One region of the Sporolactobacillus sp. Y61 genome, then DNA from elsewhere that is predicted to be linked to it. Evidence: a T-box and tRNA genes for the amino acid it is inferred to sense, from the RefSeq annotation. Region 1 holds a T-box; the other holds one or more tRNA genes.
What was found. The T-box of region 1 lies ahead of ileS (isoleucine--tRNA ligase). A T-box ahead of a tRNA ligase gene usually reads a tRNA of that ligase, here a tRNA-Ile.

Region 1 (7,743 bases):
CAGACCAGATGCCATTTACGCGGTCATCGGACCGTCTATTGGGCAAAACGATTATGAAGTCGATCAGACCGTGATGGATGAAATGATGAAACTGCCCTGCCTTTCGAAGGGAGCGGCAAAAGAGCATGGAAAGGGGCATTTCCTGCTTGATTTAAAGGCAATCAACCTGTCTTTACTCCTTGATGCCGGCCTGCCTGAAGCGCATATACAGGTTTCCTCTTTCAATACCTGCTCTGAACCGGATTTGTTTTATTCTTTTCGCAGAGATAAAGGAAAGACAGGGCGAATGATGGGATTTACTGGTTTAAAGAAAAAAGGGGTATGAAAGAAAATTGACAGTTGCGGAAAATCTTCGGACCATTAATGAAAAAATCAGCAGAGCCTGTGAAAAATCGGGACGAAATCGTGATGAAGTGACGATTGTTGCTGTAACCAAATACGTCAGTGCGAAACGTGCTCTGGAAGCCAGGGATGCAGGACTGTTTCATATTGCTGAAAATAGAAAAGAAGGCCTGCTGGCAAAACAGGACGCGATGAAAGATCCCCGTCTGATCTGGCATCTGATCGGGACGCTTCAGACGCGTAAAGTTAAAGATGTGATCAACAGAGTAGACTATTTTCATGCGCTGGACCGGCTGAAACTTGCCCGGGAAATTAATAAGAGAATGACTTCCGGAAAGCTGAAATGCTTTATTGAAATGAACATTTCCGGTGAAAAGACAAAACACGGGATCCCTGTCGAAGAACTGAACGGATTTATTGACGCTTTAAAGGCATACGAGCATATACAGGTTATTGGACTGATGACGATGGCTCCGAATACGGAAGACACCGGGTTAATCAGAAATGTGTTCCGAAAGCTCAGAGTATGTCGGGATCAGATCAGAGATAAGCACCTGGATTATGCACCCTGTACAGAACTGTCGATGGGGATGTCACACGATTATCCCATTGCTGTTGAAGAAGGAGCAACTTTCGTCAGGATAGGCACTTCGCTCGTTGGAAATGAATTGAAGGGAAGTTAGTCAATATGGGACTGAAAACGACACTGCGGCGTTTTTTTGATCTTGAGGATGTAGAAGATCCTTCAGGTGAAGAACTTCATGACAAAGAAGCGGAATGGCCTGTCCGTGATGAGCGCAGATCATTTGAGAAGGGTGGTCGCCTGATCACCCTTCAGAATGTGCATCGTCAGGAGAAAGTTGTCCTCGTTGAGCCCAAAAGTTTTGATGAGGTTCAGGATATCGTGGCGCATCTCAAGAACAGACGAACTGTTATCTGCAGCCTTCAGACGGTCAATAAAAGCGAAGGACAGAGAATCCTTGATTTTATGAGCGGAACCTGCTATGCCCTTAACGGACAAATTAGAAAAATTGGAAAAGATACTTTTCTGTTTGCTCCCGAATATATTGATATCTCCGGTTTTATCAGTAGCCGGAGTGAAAGTAATAACCACTCAGAAGTAAAGAGGTGACCGGTTTGGTGCTATTCGCGGAAATTCTGACAAAATTAATCAATATCTACTCATGGCTGTTGATCATTTATATTTTTATGTCATGGGTTCCGAGTGTTCAAAATTCATCAATCGGTCAGATTCTGGCCAGGATTTGTGAACCCTTCCTGGCACCCTTCAGAAAGATTATTCCCCCGATTGGCGGCATGATTGATATTTCTCCGATCATTGCCTTTTTTGTTCTTCAGATGGCTACACGAGGGATCTGGAGTCTGGCCCTTATGATATCCGGGTGATGCATCAAATGACTGTATATGAACATTTCAGGCCGGAAGAAGCGCCGCTGATTGACCGGTTTACCGACTGGAAAAATCAGACCGAGCGACGCTATAAACCACGACTGACTGATTTCCTTGATCCCAGGCAACAGTTTATACTGAAATCGGTGATCGGCAATAATGGGGATGTCCATGTCGTTTTTTCCGGCGGCTATCCGGGTTCGGAAAGAAAGAGGGCGCTGATCCTGCCGGCATATGTCCCTTATGATGAGACGCAGTTCAAACTCTCATTTGTTGAGGCGGTGTTTGCCTCCAGGTTTTCATCCCTTCATCATTCAAGCCTTCTGGGCGCTTTACTTGGAACCGGTGTCGACCGGGATAAAATTGGTGATTTACTGGTGTCTGAACGTCATGCACAGTTTATCTGTGCAAAAGAAATCGAATCCTGGCTGTTATTGAATCTGACCGCGGCCGGCAGAACGCCCGTGACATGCAGAACCATTGACCCGGCTTCACTTATACATAAAACGGAAAGCTGGATTGAAAACGAAGGAACAGTAGCCTCCCTCAGGCTGGATGCCGTTCTGTCTGAGCTGTATCACCTTCCACGTGCGAAAACGGCGGCTTTTATCAGCCATGATCTGGTAAAGGTCAACTGGCAGGTCATCGGGAAAAAGGATTTTGAAATTCGTGAGGGAGATATGATTTCCCTCAGAGGATATGGAAGAAGCAAAATTCTTGCAGTTGAAGGATTGACAAAAAAGAACAAAATCCGTCTGCGTTATGGTAAACTAGGTTAAACGACTAAATTGTGTGATTATTGCCTTGGAGGTGAAGCAGGATGCCCTTAACACCATTGGACATTCATAATAAAGAGTTTTCGCGGGGGTTTCGCGGTTACGATGAAGATGAGGTAAACGATTTTCTGGATCAGATTATTAAGGACTACGAGACCCTGATCAGAGAGAAAAAGGAGCTTGAGGGCAAATTTAAGAATGCGGAAGAGAAACTCAGCCATTTCTCGAATATTGAGACGACGCTCAACAAAAGCATTCTTGTTGCTCAGGAAACAGCTGAAGAAGTAAAGCAGAATGCAAAGAAAGAGTCTAAACTGATTGTCATGGAAGCAAAGAAAAATGCCGACAGAATTATTAATGAAGCCCTTGAAAAATCAAGGAAAGTCACACTCAACATCGAAGAACTGAAGAAAGAAGCAAATGTTTACCGGACACGGTTCCAGATGCTGATCGAAGCTCAGCTGGAATTGTTGAAAAGTGATGACTGGAAAAAGCTGACGATTCAGCCTGAAGACGAAAAAGAAACTGAAAATGAGAAACAGGATGACGGTGTTTTAAAGACGCAGGCTTGACGTACCTTCATCATTTGCATATACTGTTCTTAAACTAATATGAAAATTTCAGCAAATCGCAGACGGGGACAGTAAACTTTATAGCAGAACCAAGCGAGCCGGAAGACGGTGTGAGTCCGGTGTTTTCAGTAAAGTTGAAAATCACCCCTGAGTTTCCTCCTGAAAGCAGTAATCAATCCTGCGAGTAAGGCGGGACGCGTCATTCGCGTTAAGAATCATTAAGGTGACAGAATCATGTTATTCTGTTATTAGGGTGGTACCGCGGTCCTTCCGTCCCTTTGGGATGGAAGGACCTTTTCTATTTCAATACAGACAAAACATTGGGGGCGTTTTGACAGTGGATTATAAGAAAACATTGCTGATGCCAAAAACGGCATTCAAAATGCGCGGCAATTTGCCGAACAAAGAGCCGCTGATGCAGCAAAAATGGGATGAAGACGACATTTATCAGATGTCTCTTAAACACAATGAAGGCAAGCCGAAATTCATTTTGCATGACGGACCGCCTTATGCAAATGGAAATATTCATATCGGGCATGCTGAAAATAAGGTTCTGAAAGACATCATCAATCGCTTCAAATCGATGACAGGTTATCAGACCCCTTATGTTCCCGGGTGGGATACCCATGGATTACCGATCGAACAGCAACTGGCGAAACAGGGGATTGACAGGAAAAAGATGTCGGTCGCCGATTTACGGGAGAAATGTAAGGAGTATGCGCTGGGTCAGGTTGATCGTCAGAGGAAGCAGTTTAAACGCCTGGGTGTCCGTGCAGACTGGGATCATCCTTACCTGACACTGAAAAAAGAATTCGAAGCAGAACAAATTAAAGTATTCGGTGAAATGGCAAGGAAGGGCTATATTTATAAAGACAAGAAGATTGTTTACTGGTCGCCGTCCTCTGAATCGGCACTGGCGGAAGCAGAAATTGAATATAAGGATGTGGAATCCTATTCAATTTACGTATCCTTCCCTGTAAAAGACGGCAAAGGTGTACTGAATGCTGATGAAGAAGTCGTTATCTGGACGACGACGCCGTGGACTCTGCCGGCGAACCTTGCGATTGCTGTAAATCCGAAATACGAATACAGTGTGGTTCAGACAGAAGGCAGGAAATACATCGTTGCCTCGGAACTTGTCGCCTCGCTGACCGGGACCTTGGGATGGAAAAGCCCTGAAGTTCTCCGTACGTTCAGTGGTAAAGATCTGGAAGGCGTGGTCTGCCGCCATCCGTTTTATGACCGGGATTCGTTAATGATCCTTGGCGATCACGTCACTCTGGATGCCGGAACCGGTTGTGTTCATACAGCTCCCGGATTTGGCGAAGATGACTTCAATGTTGGGAAAAAATACGGTCTGGATATCCTCTGTAATGTGGATGATCGCGGCATGATGACTGACGAAGCACCGGGCTTTGAAGGTGTCTTTTATGCAAAAGCCAATGAACCGGTTATCGAGAAACTGGAGAACGTGCACGCTCTGCTAAAAAAAGATAAGTTCGTCCACGCTTACCCGCATGACTGGCGGACGAAAAAACCGGTTATTTTCCGCGCCACCAAGCAGTGGTTTGCTTCGATCAAAGCGTTCCGGGAACAGATTCTGAAGGCGATTCATGAAGTCAGATGGATTCCTTCCTGGGGCGATGTCCGGATGACAAATATGATCAAAGACCGCGAAGACTGGTGTATTTCCAGACAAAGAGCATGGGGCGTTCCGATTCCGGTGTTCTACGGTGAAGACGGGGAACCGATTCTCACAACAGAAACCATTCAACATGTGTCAGAACTTTTCCGTAAATATGGATCCAATATCTGGTTCAAGCGTGAGGCGAAAGACCTGCTTCCTGAGGGATTTACTTCTGAGCACAGTCCTCATGGCGTCTTTAAAAAAGAAACGGATATCATGGATGTCTGGTTTGATTCCGGTTCAACCCATCAGGGTGTGCTGACCACACGGCCCGAACTCAGAAGGCCGGCAGATATGTATCTGGAGGGCTCCGACCAGTACCGCGGCTGGTTCAATTCTTCGCTGGCCACAAGTGTTGCCGTTACCGGTCATGCACCGTATAAGCAGATACTGAGTCATGGCTTTACGCTGGATGGCAAGGGACTGAAGATGAGCAAATCTGTCGGGAATGTCATCGACCCGATGAAGGTGATGAAGCAGTTCGGTGCCGATATCATCCGGCTGTGGGTTGCTTCTGTGGATTATCAGGCGGATGCCCGCGTTTCAAACGAGATTCTGGCACAGGTTGCAGAAGTTTATCGTAAGATTCGCAACACCGTCCGGTTTATGCTCGGTAATTTGAATGATTTTACGGAAAAGGACCTGGTCCCTGTAAAGGATATGCCTGAACTGGAGCAATTTATGCTGATCAGGCTCAATGAACTGATTGACACCTGTCTGAACGAATACAACGTCTATCAGTTCCAGAACGTTTACAAAGCCGTGCAGAATTATTGCTCCATTGATCTGAGTGCATTTTATATGGATATTGCCAAAGATGCACTCTATGTTCAGGCGCGCGACAGCCTGGTTCGCCGTTCCGCCCAGACCGTCATGTTCAAAACAGTGACCGCCCTGACAAAATTGTTATCGCCGATTATCCCGCATACTGCAGAGGAGATCTGGCAGTTTATTCCCGGAGCTTCAGAAAAATCAGAATATGTTCAGCTGACAGATATGCCTGAGAAAACCGAAGTTCCTGATGCCGGTCAACTTAATGAGAAATGGAAAGCTCTTCTCAGTGTCAGAGATGATGTCCTTAAATCACTGGAAAAAGCACGCAATTCAAAAATGATTGGAAGTTCACTCGAAGCGTCGGTAACGGTTTATACAACGCCTTCAACGGAATGGCTGAAAGACCAGCCGGCCCTTGACAAACTTTTCATCGTCTCACACGTGGACGTCACAGATCAGTCTGCTCCAGAAGAGGCAGATCAGTACACAGAGGATGCGGTTCGGGTCAGTCCTGCCGAAGGGACAAAATGTGAACGCTGCTGGGCTGTTCTTCCGACAGTCGGAGAAGATCATGAACATCCGACACTCTGTGCCGGCTGCAGTGAGACCGTCCGTCATGATTATGCCGGGGTCAGCTTCGAATCATAATTGTTTCCATTTTGGCTAAATATTTTGCAGTCTAATTCCCCTCTTTTATCCGCACAATAATCACGCGGTGATAAAGGGGGGGATTTTTTTGTTTGGCATCAGGGGCATAAAGAAGCAGTTATTAAAAAGAAAAGCCGTTCTGGAAAACAAAATGAAAAGTGATATGGAGACGTCAAAAGAATTCAGCGTATCCGATATTAGTTCAGGCGAGCTGTCTTCATATGATAATCATCCGGCTGAATCGGCCACGCAGCTTTATGAAAGGGAAAAGGACCTGGCATTTAATAAAATGAATAAGAACGAGCTCAAAGATATTCAGGATGCACTGGACAAGATCGAGAACGGAACCTACGGTATTGATGAAAAAACAGGAAAAAAAATACCGCGGGCCCGGTTAAAGGCTTATCCTGCTGCAAGAACAGCTGTTCAGCATACCACGCCCGAGCATAATCATAAGGTCAGACCGGCAGAAGAATCAGTCATTGCCGATCTGGATCAATCGGGTCTGGCGGCATTCAGGGACGGCGGATTTGATGAACAGAACGCCTTTGATCTAGTCTCTTTATACAATGACCAAAGGATGGTATTTGAAAATGCTCCCTACAGTGGTCAGGAAGATGGCATGGGATTCGTTGATGATCTGGAAGGCTTTGCTGCGACAGATATCGATGGCTATCATGGTGATGATGATATTCAGATCCTGAGAAATCAGAATTACGAACGCTGGAGAAATAATTATGACGTTGATGAAACAGATCCGATGGAACGTTGAACATTTGGGCTGCAGCAACACCTGCAGCTCTTTTTCAATCGCCTGAAACGGCAGATTATGCTAAAATGCAGAATGAGTACATACGTCAGTCAGAGCAGTCTGGAGGAGAATGATGGTTTATTACTTTATTGCACTCATCGTTTTAATAGTGGATCAGCTGTCAAAATGGCTGGTCGTGCAAAACATGACAATCGGGGAAAGTATACAGCTGATTCCCCATATTTTTTATTTGACATCCTTGCGAAATACAGGAGCCGCCTGGAATATTCTTGAGGGCCAGTTCGTTTTTTTCTTCCTGGTAACCGGTGTGGTACTCGTGATTATTATTTATTATATGCAAAGATATGGCCGAAAACAGCCACTTTTGGGGACGGCCCTTGGTCTGATCATCGGGGGAGCCCTCGGCAACTTTGTGGACCGGCTGTTCAGGGGTGAAGTGGTTGATTTTTTTCACGTTTATATTTTTCAATACAGTTTTCCTGTATTCAATGTCGCAGATGCTTCGCTGTCGATTGGTGTCTTTTTTATGATCATCTATCTTTTAAAAGACGGGAAAAAGGAGTAGTTCGGGTATGTCTTTGACGCGTTTAAAAGCAGAATCCGGGGATGCGGGAAAACGACTGGACCGGTGGGTGACTGAACAGTTTCCTGAAGAATCAAGAAACCGGATACAGCAATTAATCAAAGACCACCACATTACGGTTAACGATGAGGCAGAAAAGGTCAATTACAGGATGAAGGAAGGGGATCAGATAACGGTCC
Region 2 (7,743 bases), 1.5 Mb from region 1:
CCTTAGGACCGTTATAGTTACGGCCGCCGTTTACTGGGGCTTCGGTTCAAAGCTTCTCCCCGAAGGGATGACCTCTCCTCTTAACCTTCCAGCACCGGGCAGGTGTCAGCCCCTATACATCACCTTTCGGTTTAGCAGAAACCTGTGTTTTTGGTAAACAGTCGCTTGGATCTTTTCACTGCGGCTCAGAGGGCCCGAAGGCCCTTTGAGCACCCCTTCTCCCGAAGTTACGGGGTGATTTTGCCGAGTTCCTTAACGAGAGTTCTCCCGAGCGTCTCAGAATTCTCTTCTTGCCCACCTGTGTCGGTTTGGGTACGGGCGCTGGTTCACTCGCCAGAGGCTTTTCTAGGCAGTGTAGGTTGTGGCCCTTCGGTACTTAAATTTCCCTCCTCATCACCGTCCGGCCTCAGGCAGCGGGATTTGCCTCGCTGCCGGCCTCGCGGCTTGAACGCACGCTTCCATCCGTGCGCTGACCTCGCCTTCCTGCGTCCCCCCTTCACTCAAACGTGTTCCAGCGGTACAGGAATATCCACCTGTTGTCCATCGCCTACGCCTTTCGGCCTCGGCTTAGGCCCCGACTGACCCTGGGCGGACGAACCTTCCCCAGGAACCCTCGGGCTTTCGACGGAGGAGATTCTCACTCCTCTTTTCGTTACTCATACCGGCATTCTCACTTCCAGACGCTCCAGCCTGCCTTCCGGCAGACCTTCCCGGCCTCTGGAACGCTCCCCTACCATGACTCTGAAAGAGTCATCCGCGGCTTCGGTGCTGCGCTTAGCCCCGTTACATTTTCGGCGCGGCGCCACTCGACCAGTGAGCTATTACGCACTCTTTAAATGGTGGCTGCTTCTGAGCCAACATCCTGGTTGTCTGGGCAACGCCACATCCTTTCCCACTCAGCGCAAACTTAGGGACCTTAGCCGGCGGTCCGGGCTGTTTCCCTTTCGACGACGGATCTTATCACTCGCCGTCTGACTCCCGGAGCCTGAGCGTCTGGCATTCGGAGTTTGACTGAACTCGGTAATCCTGTGGGGACCCCTTATTCAATCAGTGCTCTACCTCCAGACCTCTTTCTCCGAGGCTAGCCCTAAAGCTATTTCGGGGAGAACCAGCTATCTCCGTGTTCGATTGGCATTTCACCCCTACCCACACCTCATCCCCGCATTTTTCAACATGCGTGGGTTCGGGCCTCCATCCAGTGTTACCTGGACTTCACCCTGGACATGGGTAGATCACACGGTTTCGGGTCGGCAACCCTGAACTCATTCGCCCTCTTCAGACTCGCTTTCGCTGCGGCTCCGCCTCTCCGGCTTAACCTTGCTCAGAATCGCCACTCGCCGGTCCATTCTACAAAAGGTACGCTGTCACCCCCGAAGGGGCTCCAACTACTTGCAGGCACACGGTTTCAGGATCTCTTTCACTCCCCTTCCGGGGTGCTTTTCACCTTTCCCTCACGGTACTGGTTCACTATCGGTCACTGGGGAGTATTTAGCCTTGGGAGACGGTCCTCCCGGCTTCCGACGGGGTTTCTCGTGTCCCGCCGTACTCAGGATCCACTCCGGAGAGCGCGCCTCTTCGGCTACAGGGCGTTTGCCTTCTTCGGCCGGCCCTTCCAGGCCGTTCGCCTGAAACGCGCTTTTCTGACTCCATGCGGAGTGTCCTACAACCCCAGGGGGCAAGCCCCCTGGTTTGGGCTGTTTCCTTTTCGCTCGCCACTACTCGGGAAATCGCATTTGCTTTCTCTTCCTCCGGGTACTGAGATGTTTCAGTTCCCCGGGTCTGCCTTGACGCCCCTATGAATTCAGTGCGTCATCCTGTCCGTCAGGACAGGGGGTTTCCCCATTCGGAAATCTCCGGATCAAAGCCCACTTACAGCTCCCCGGAGCTTATCGAAGTTCGTTCCGTCCTTCATCGGCTCCCAGTGCCAAGGCATCCACCGTGTGCCCTTTAAAACTTAACCACCGACACAATCATTGATTGTATCCTGGACAAAATGGAATTCTTGACGTGTTTTCTGTATCTTTCGTTATCCAGTTTTCAAGGATCGTCCCGCGTGCCCTGCGGCACGCCGGGTATTGAAGGAATGACTCCTTCAAAACCAAACAAAAGCCCAAACGTTTCGCTATCGATCGTTTCCTTAGAAAGGAGGTGATCCAGCCGCACCTTCCGATACGGCTACCTTGTTACGACTTCACCCCAATCATTTGTCCCACCTTCGGCGGCTGGGCCCATAAAGGTTCCCGCACCGACTTCGGGTGTTACAAACTCTCGTGGTGTGACGGGCGGTGTGTACAAGGCCCGGGAACGGATTCACCGCGGCATGCTGATCCGCGATTACTAGCAATTCCGGCTTCATGCAGGCGGGTTGCAGCCTGCAATCCGAACTGGGGGCGGCTTTATGGGATTGGCTCAGCCTCGCGGCCTCGCTGCCCTTTGTACCGCCCATTGTAGCACGTGTGTAGCCCAGATCATAAGGGGCATGATGATTTGACGTCATCCCCACCTTCCTCCGGTTTGTCACCGGCAGTCACCCTCGAGTGCCCAACTGAATGCTGGCAACCAGGGTCAAGGGTTGCGCTCGTTGCGGGACTTAACCCAACATCTCACGACACGAGCTGACGACAACCATGCACCACCTGTCACTTCGTCCCCCGAAGGGGAAAACCCGATCTCTCGAGCGGTCGAAGGATGTCAAGACCTGGTAAGGTTCTTCGCGTTGCTTCGAATTAAACCACATGCTCCACTGCTTGTGCGGGCCCCCGTCAATTCCTTTGAGTTTCAGCCTTGCGGCCGTACTCCCCAGGCGGAATGCTTAATGTGTTAACTTCAGCACTAAGGGGTTGGACCCCCCTAACACCTGGCATTCATCGTTTACGGCGTGGACTACCAGGGTATCTAATCCTGTTCGCTCCCCACGCTTTCGCACCTCAGCGTCAGTAACAGACCAGAGAGCCGCCTTCGCCACTGGTATTCCTCCACATCTCTACGCATTTCACCGCTACACGTGGAATTCTACTCTCCTCTTCTGTACTCAAGCTCCCCAGTTTCCAATGCCCGCCTGCAGTTGAGCTGCAGAATTTCACATCAGACTTAAGAAGCCGCCTGCGCGCGCTTTACGCCCAATAATTCCGGACAACGCTTGCCACCTACGTATTACCGCGGCTGCTGGCACGTAGTTAGCCGTGGCTTTCTGGCCGGATACCGTCACGACGCGGACATTTCCTCCCGCATCCGTTCTTCTCCGGCAACAGAGCTTTACGATCCGAAAACCTTCTTCGCTCACGCGGCGTTGCTCCATCAGACTTTCGTCCATTGTGGAAGATTCCCTACTGCTGCCTCCCGTAGGAGTTTGGGCCGTGTCTCAGTCCCAATGTGGCCGATCACCCTCTCAGGTCGGCTATGCATCGCAGCCTTGGTGGGCCGTTACCCCGCCAACAAGCTAATGCACCGCGGGCCCATCAGTCAGTGATGGCCGAAACCATCTTTCAGCTCCGCACCATGCGGTGCGGAGGATCATCCGGTATTAGCTGCGGTTTCCCACAGTTATCCCAGTCTGACCGGCAGGTTGCCCACGTGTTACTCACCCATCCGCCGCTCACCTCAGGGAGCAAGCTCCCCTCTGTGCGCACGACTTGCATGTATTAGGCACGCCGCCAGCGTTCGTCCTGAGCCAGGATCAAACTCTCCAAAAAAGTGTTGCTTCTTCCGGATCCCTTTCGGCATCCGGGTCAGTCTTTTTCGTTCATCAGATCCATAGCAAATTGAATTGATCAGGGGATAAACCCCTTAAATCACGCTTGGCTTTTGTTCAGTTTTCAAGGAACATTCCAGAATAAAAAGCAAAAATAATGGTGGGCCTGAGTGGACTTGAACCACCGACCTCACGCTTATCAGGCGTGCGCTCTAACCAGCTGAGCTACAGGCCCACATTATAAAAGAAAATATGGAGCGGGTGATGGGAATCGAACCCACGACCAGAGCTTGGAAGGCTCTTGTTTTACCACTAAACTACACCCGCAAAAAAGATGAATGGTCGGGAAGACAGGATTTGAACCTGCGACCCTCTGGTCCCAAACCAGATGCTCTACCAAGCTGAGCCACTTCCCGATAATGGTGCGCCCTAGAGAACTCGAATCCCCAGCCTTCTGATCCGTAGTCAGACGCTCTATCCAATTGAGCTAAGGGCGCATAATAAAATTGGTGCGGTCGAGAGGACTCGAACCTCCACGAAGTTTCCTCCACTAGCCCCTCAAGCTAGCGCGTCTGCCATTCCGCCACGACCGCATAACTATTAAATTTTTGAATATGGTGCGGGTGAAGGGACTCGAACCCCCACGTCGCAAAACACTAGATCCTAAATCTAGCGCGTCTGCCAATTCCGCCACACCCGCTAAAATGAGCCACGAAGGATTTGAACCTTCGACCCTCTGATTAAAAGTCAGATGCTCTACCCCTGAGCTAGTGGCTCACATTAAGAAGCGACTGTCTCATCTGGAACACGATAGGAATCACACAAGCTTTTATATAGAAGCCAGAAGCCGTTGCGCTTTATCATCGCTATATCCTGTACATTACCCATCTCTGAAGTTTAACGCACATCTATGAAATCAGTCAATGGTATTTTTTTCAGTGACCTGTGCGGGACTTGAACCCGCGACCCATTAATAAGATGGTGCCATAACCGTTTGACGAACGGGTCACAATTAAAAATGGCGGAGAAGGAGGGATTCGAACCCTCGCACGATTCACACCGTCTACTCCCTTAGCAGGGGAGCCCCTTCAGCCAGCTTGGGTACTTCTCCATAGCTCCACAGGCAGGGTTCGAACCTGCGACCAATCGGTTAACAGCCGATTGCTCTACCGCTGAGCTACTGTGGAATAAGTGTTTTTTCTTGCAAAGTCAAATGAAATTATACACAACTTAAGTCCACCTGTCAACGTCGTTCAACAAGCCTCAGGGTTGCCTTGTCCTTTTGACGACCTTAATAATTTAACACAAAAGGAGAGAACGCGTCAACCCTTTTTTTATTTATTTCACCCTTTCCCGTATTTTCCCGGAAGCTCTTTTTTAACGAATTGAATCTTCCCGCCACAGGACGCGCACCTGTATCGGCGGGGATCCATCCGTCTTTTTCTGGAAAAAAGGGCCCCGCAGTTTTTACATTGGTATGTATAGTGCAGCACCGAATGGTTTCCTGTCCCCGGAATCGAACCGCAGAAACGCGAGCCTCCGACTTTTTTCAGGAGTTGCCTGAAATCCGCATCCCTGTGCCTGTAACCCCGTCCACTCAGATGGAGGTGGTAATGACACAACTCATGTTTGATGATTTTTACAAAGGCGTCCAGGCCGAAATACTGAAGCTGCAACACATTAAATTCGAGATAATGACTGTTCAGTAAATAGCGTCCACCTGTTGTCCTCAGGCGGGGATTAAAGACGGCCTTATGGACAAAAGGGCGGTGAAAACTTTTCAGAGAAATCTGCTGTACCAGTTTCTGAAGTTCCTCATCTGTCATTGGGTCTGCCTCCGACGGTGAATTAATGCCGCATCAGGTGCGTGCTGATAGTTTATTATGTGGCAGGAGTCGTTCTGTTGTCAATCATACTTAGCGACACTCTGCCCTTCTCAAGGTCAACACTGTCCACCCAGACAGTCACTACCTGTCCGACATGGACGACATCAAGCGGATGTCTGACAAAATGTCCGGCAAGTTTTGAAATATGAACAAGTCCGTCCTGTTTGAGACCAATATCAACGAAAGCTCCGAAGTCGACTACATTACGCACAGTACCTTCCAGTCGCATGCCCTTATACAGATCTTCCGGTTTCAGAACATCTGCCCGCAGCTGCGGCTGATCCGCTTCATCACGCGGATCACGCCCGGGGCGGCACAGCGCTTCAATGATGTCACGCAATGTCGGTTCCCCAATGGCAAGTTGCGCTGCGGCCCGAGAAAGATCGAGCTGCCCTATCCTTCTCCTCAGCGACTCCTTATTGAGGGCTTCCGCTGATAGGCCTACAGTCCCGAGAAATTTTCTGGCTGCATCGTAACTTTCGGGATGAATTGAAGTTCCGTCGAGCCGTTCGCTTCCGCCGGTTATCCTGAGAAAGCCGGCGCATTGTTCGAACGTCCGCGGTCCCAGACGCGGCACATCTTTCAACTGCCGGCGTGAATGGAAACGGCCCAGTTTGTTTCGCACCCGGATAATATTCTCTGCAGTTGTCCGGGACAATCCCGCGACATACTTCAAAAGTTCAGCTGAAGCTGTATTAAGATTGACACCCACTCTGTTTACCACAGTTTCAACCACAAACCGGAGTGATTCACTCAGTATTTTTCGCGGCACGTCATGCTGGTATTCACCCACACCGATGGATTCCGGGTCAACCTTGACAAGTTCTGCAAGCGGATCCTGCAGCCGCCTTGCAATAGAAACAGCACTGCGCTCTTCAACCTGCAGATTGGGGAATTCTTTCCGCGCCAGAGTAGAGGCCGAATAGACACTTGCTCCCGCCTCATTCACCATGATATAAAAAATTTTTCTGTCACGCATTTCCTTAAGGGTCTCCGCAATGAAAGATTCCGTTTCCCGGGATGCCGTTCCATTTCCGATGGCAATCAGATCGACATCATAGGTCTGAATCAACGAAAGAACCTTCCGTCTGGCCGCAGTCCGCTCTTCTTTCGGTGGCGTAGGATAAATCACGGATACGTCCATCAGTTTTCCTGCAGGGTCCACAACAGCAAGCTTGCAGCCGGTGCGGTAGGCGGGATCCACACCGAGAATCGTCTTTTCTTTCATTGGGGGCTGCATAAGCAGTCCACGAAGATTTTCCGAAAAGATATGTATCGCCTGCTGCTCCGCCCTTTGCGTCAGCTCCTGCCTGAGTTCCCGCTCTACAGCAGGGATAATCAGCCGTTTGCAGGCGTCCTCCGCAGCTTCGGTCAGATAACGGGCAGCGCTTGTTTTCCGGTTTCTGATCAGGAGCCGGCACGCGGTTTTCATCAGGTTATCCATCGAGGCATCAACTGAGACACGCAGGATTCCCTGCGCTTCTCCACGATTGACAGCGAGTATCCGATGCGGAACCATGCATTTGGCCTGTTCCCGATACTGATAATACATTTCGTAGACCTTTTTACTGTCCTTAGCCTGGTTCTTTCCCGGGCTGGTCGCGATCACGCCTTTTTCAAAAATCTCCCGGCGCGCCAGTGCACGAAGCTCAGCATTTTCTGAAAGCCGTTCGGCAAGTATGTCTTTTGCTCCCTTAATGGCTTCCTCAGCAGTGCGCACGCTCTTGTCTTCCGAAAGGTATTTCGCCGCCTCTTCAGCTACCGGGGTTTTAGGCAGTGATGCCAGCCACCCGGCCAGCCGCTCCAGTCCTTTTTCAGCAGCAGCCTGGGCACGTGTCCTCTTTCTGGGGCGATAGGGCAGGTAAAGGTCTTCGATGTCCCGGATCCGCTCTGCTTGCAAGAGCTTGCGTTTTAAGTCCGGATCCATCCTGCCCTGCTCTTCAATCTGTTTTATAACTTCTTCGCGGCGTTTTTCCAGCCGGCAGGCACGCACATAGGCTTCCTGTATGTCTCCGATACGGACTTCATCCAGACCGCCGGTCATTTCCTTCCGGTAACGGGCGATAAAAGGAATGGTATTGCCCTTTTCAAGCAGGCGGATCACCTGTTCAACCTGTTTTGTGCGAATAGCCAGTTGATCCGAAATTCTGCGGCAGATGTTTTCCA

Region 2: it encodes a tRNA-Ile, which carries the amino acid that the T-box ahead of ileS (isoleucine--tRNA ligase) is inferred to sense. The anticodon was not compared.

The regions. Positions count from the first base shown of each region.
Region 1 covers NZ_CP159510.1:2,052,258-2,060,000, forward strand. Annotated here, with positions in the region: gene pgeF (peptidoglycan editing factor PgeF) at 1-325, shown strand, start outside; gene ABNN70_RS09690 (YggS family pyridoxal phosphate-dependent enzyme) at 333-1,025, shown strand; gene sepF (cell division protein SepF) at 1,031-1,474, shown strand; gene ABNN70_RS09700 (YggT family protein) at 1,480-1,749, shown strand; gene ABNN70_RS09705 (RNA-binding protein) at 1,758-2,531, shown strand; gene ABNN70_RS09710 (DivIVA domain-containing protein) at 2,573-3,100, shown strand; T-box leader at 3,151-3,381, shown strand; gene ileS (isoleucine--tRNA ligase) at 3,438-6,209, shown strand; gene ABNN70_RS09720 (hypothetical protein) at 6,298-6,981, shown strand; gene lspA (signal peptidase II) at 7,094-7,546, shown strand; gene ABNN70_RS09730 (RluA family pseudouridine synthase) at 7,554-7,743, shown strand, end outside.
Region 2 covers NZ_CP159510.1:282,035-289,777, forward strand. Annotated here, with positions in the region: rRNA gene ABNN70_RS01410 (23S ribosomal RNA) at 1-1,960, opposite strand, end outside; rRNA gene ABNN70_RS01415 (16S ribosomal RNA) at 2,142-3,692, opposite strand; tRNA gene ABNN70_RS01420 (tRNA-Ile) at 3,850-3,926, opposite strand; tRNA gene ABNN70_RS01425 (tRNA-Gly) at 3,945-4,018, opposite strand; tRNA gene ABNN70_RS01430 (tRNA-Pro) at 4,031-4,107, opposite strand; tRNA gene ABNN70_RS01435 (tRNA-Arg) at 4,112-4,188, opposite strand; tRNA gene ABNN70_RS01440 (tRNA-Leu) at 4,199-4,284, opposite strand; tRNA gene ABNN70_RS01445 (tRNA-Leu) at 4,307-4,391, opposite strand; tRNA gene ABNN70_RS01450 (tRNA-Lys) at 4,397-4,468, opposite strand; tRNA gene ABNN70_RS01455 (tRNA-Ser) at 4,711-4,802, opposite strand; tRNA gene ABNN70_RS01460 (tRNA-Asn) at 4,807-4,878, opposite strand; gene ABNN70_RS01465 (SprT family protein) at 5,035-5,517, opposite strand; gene ABNN70_RS01470 (Tex family protein) at 5,573-7,743, opposite strand, start outside.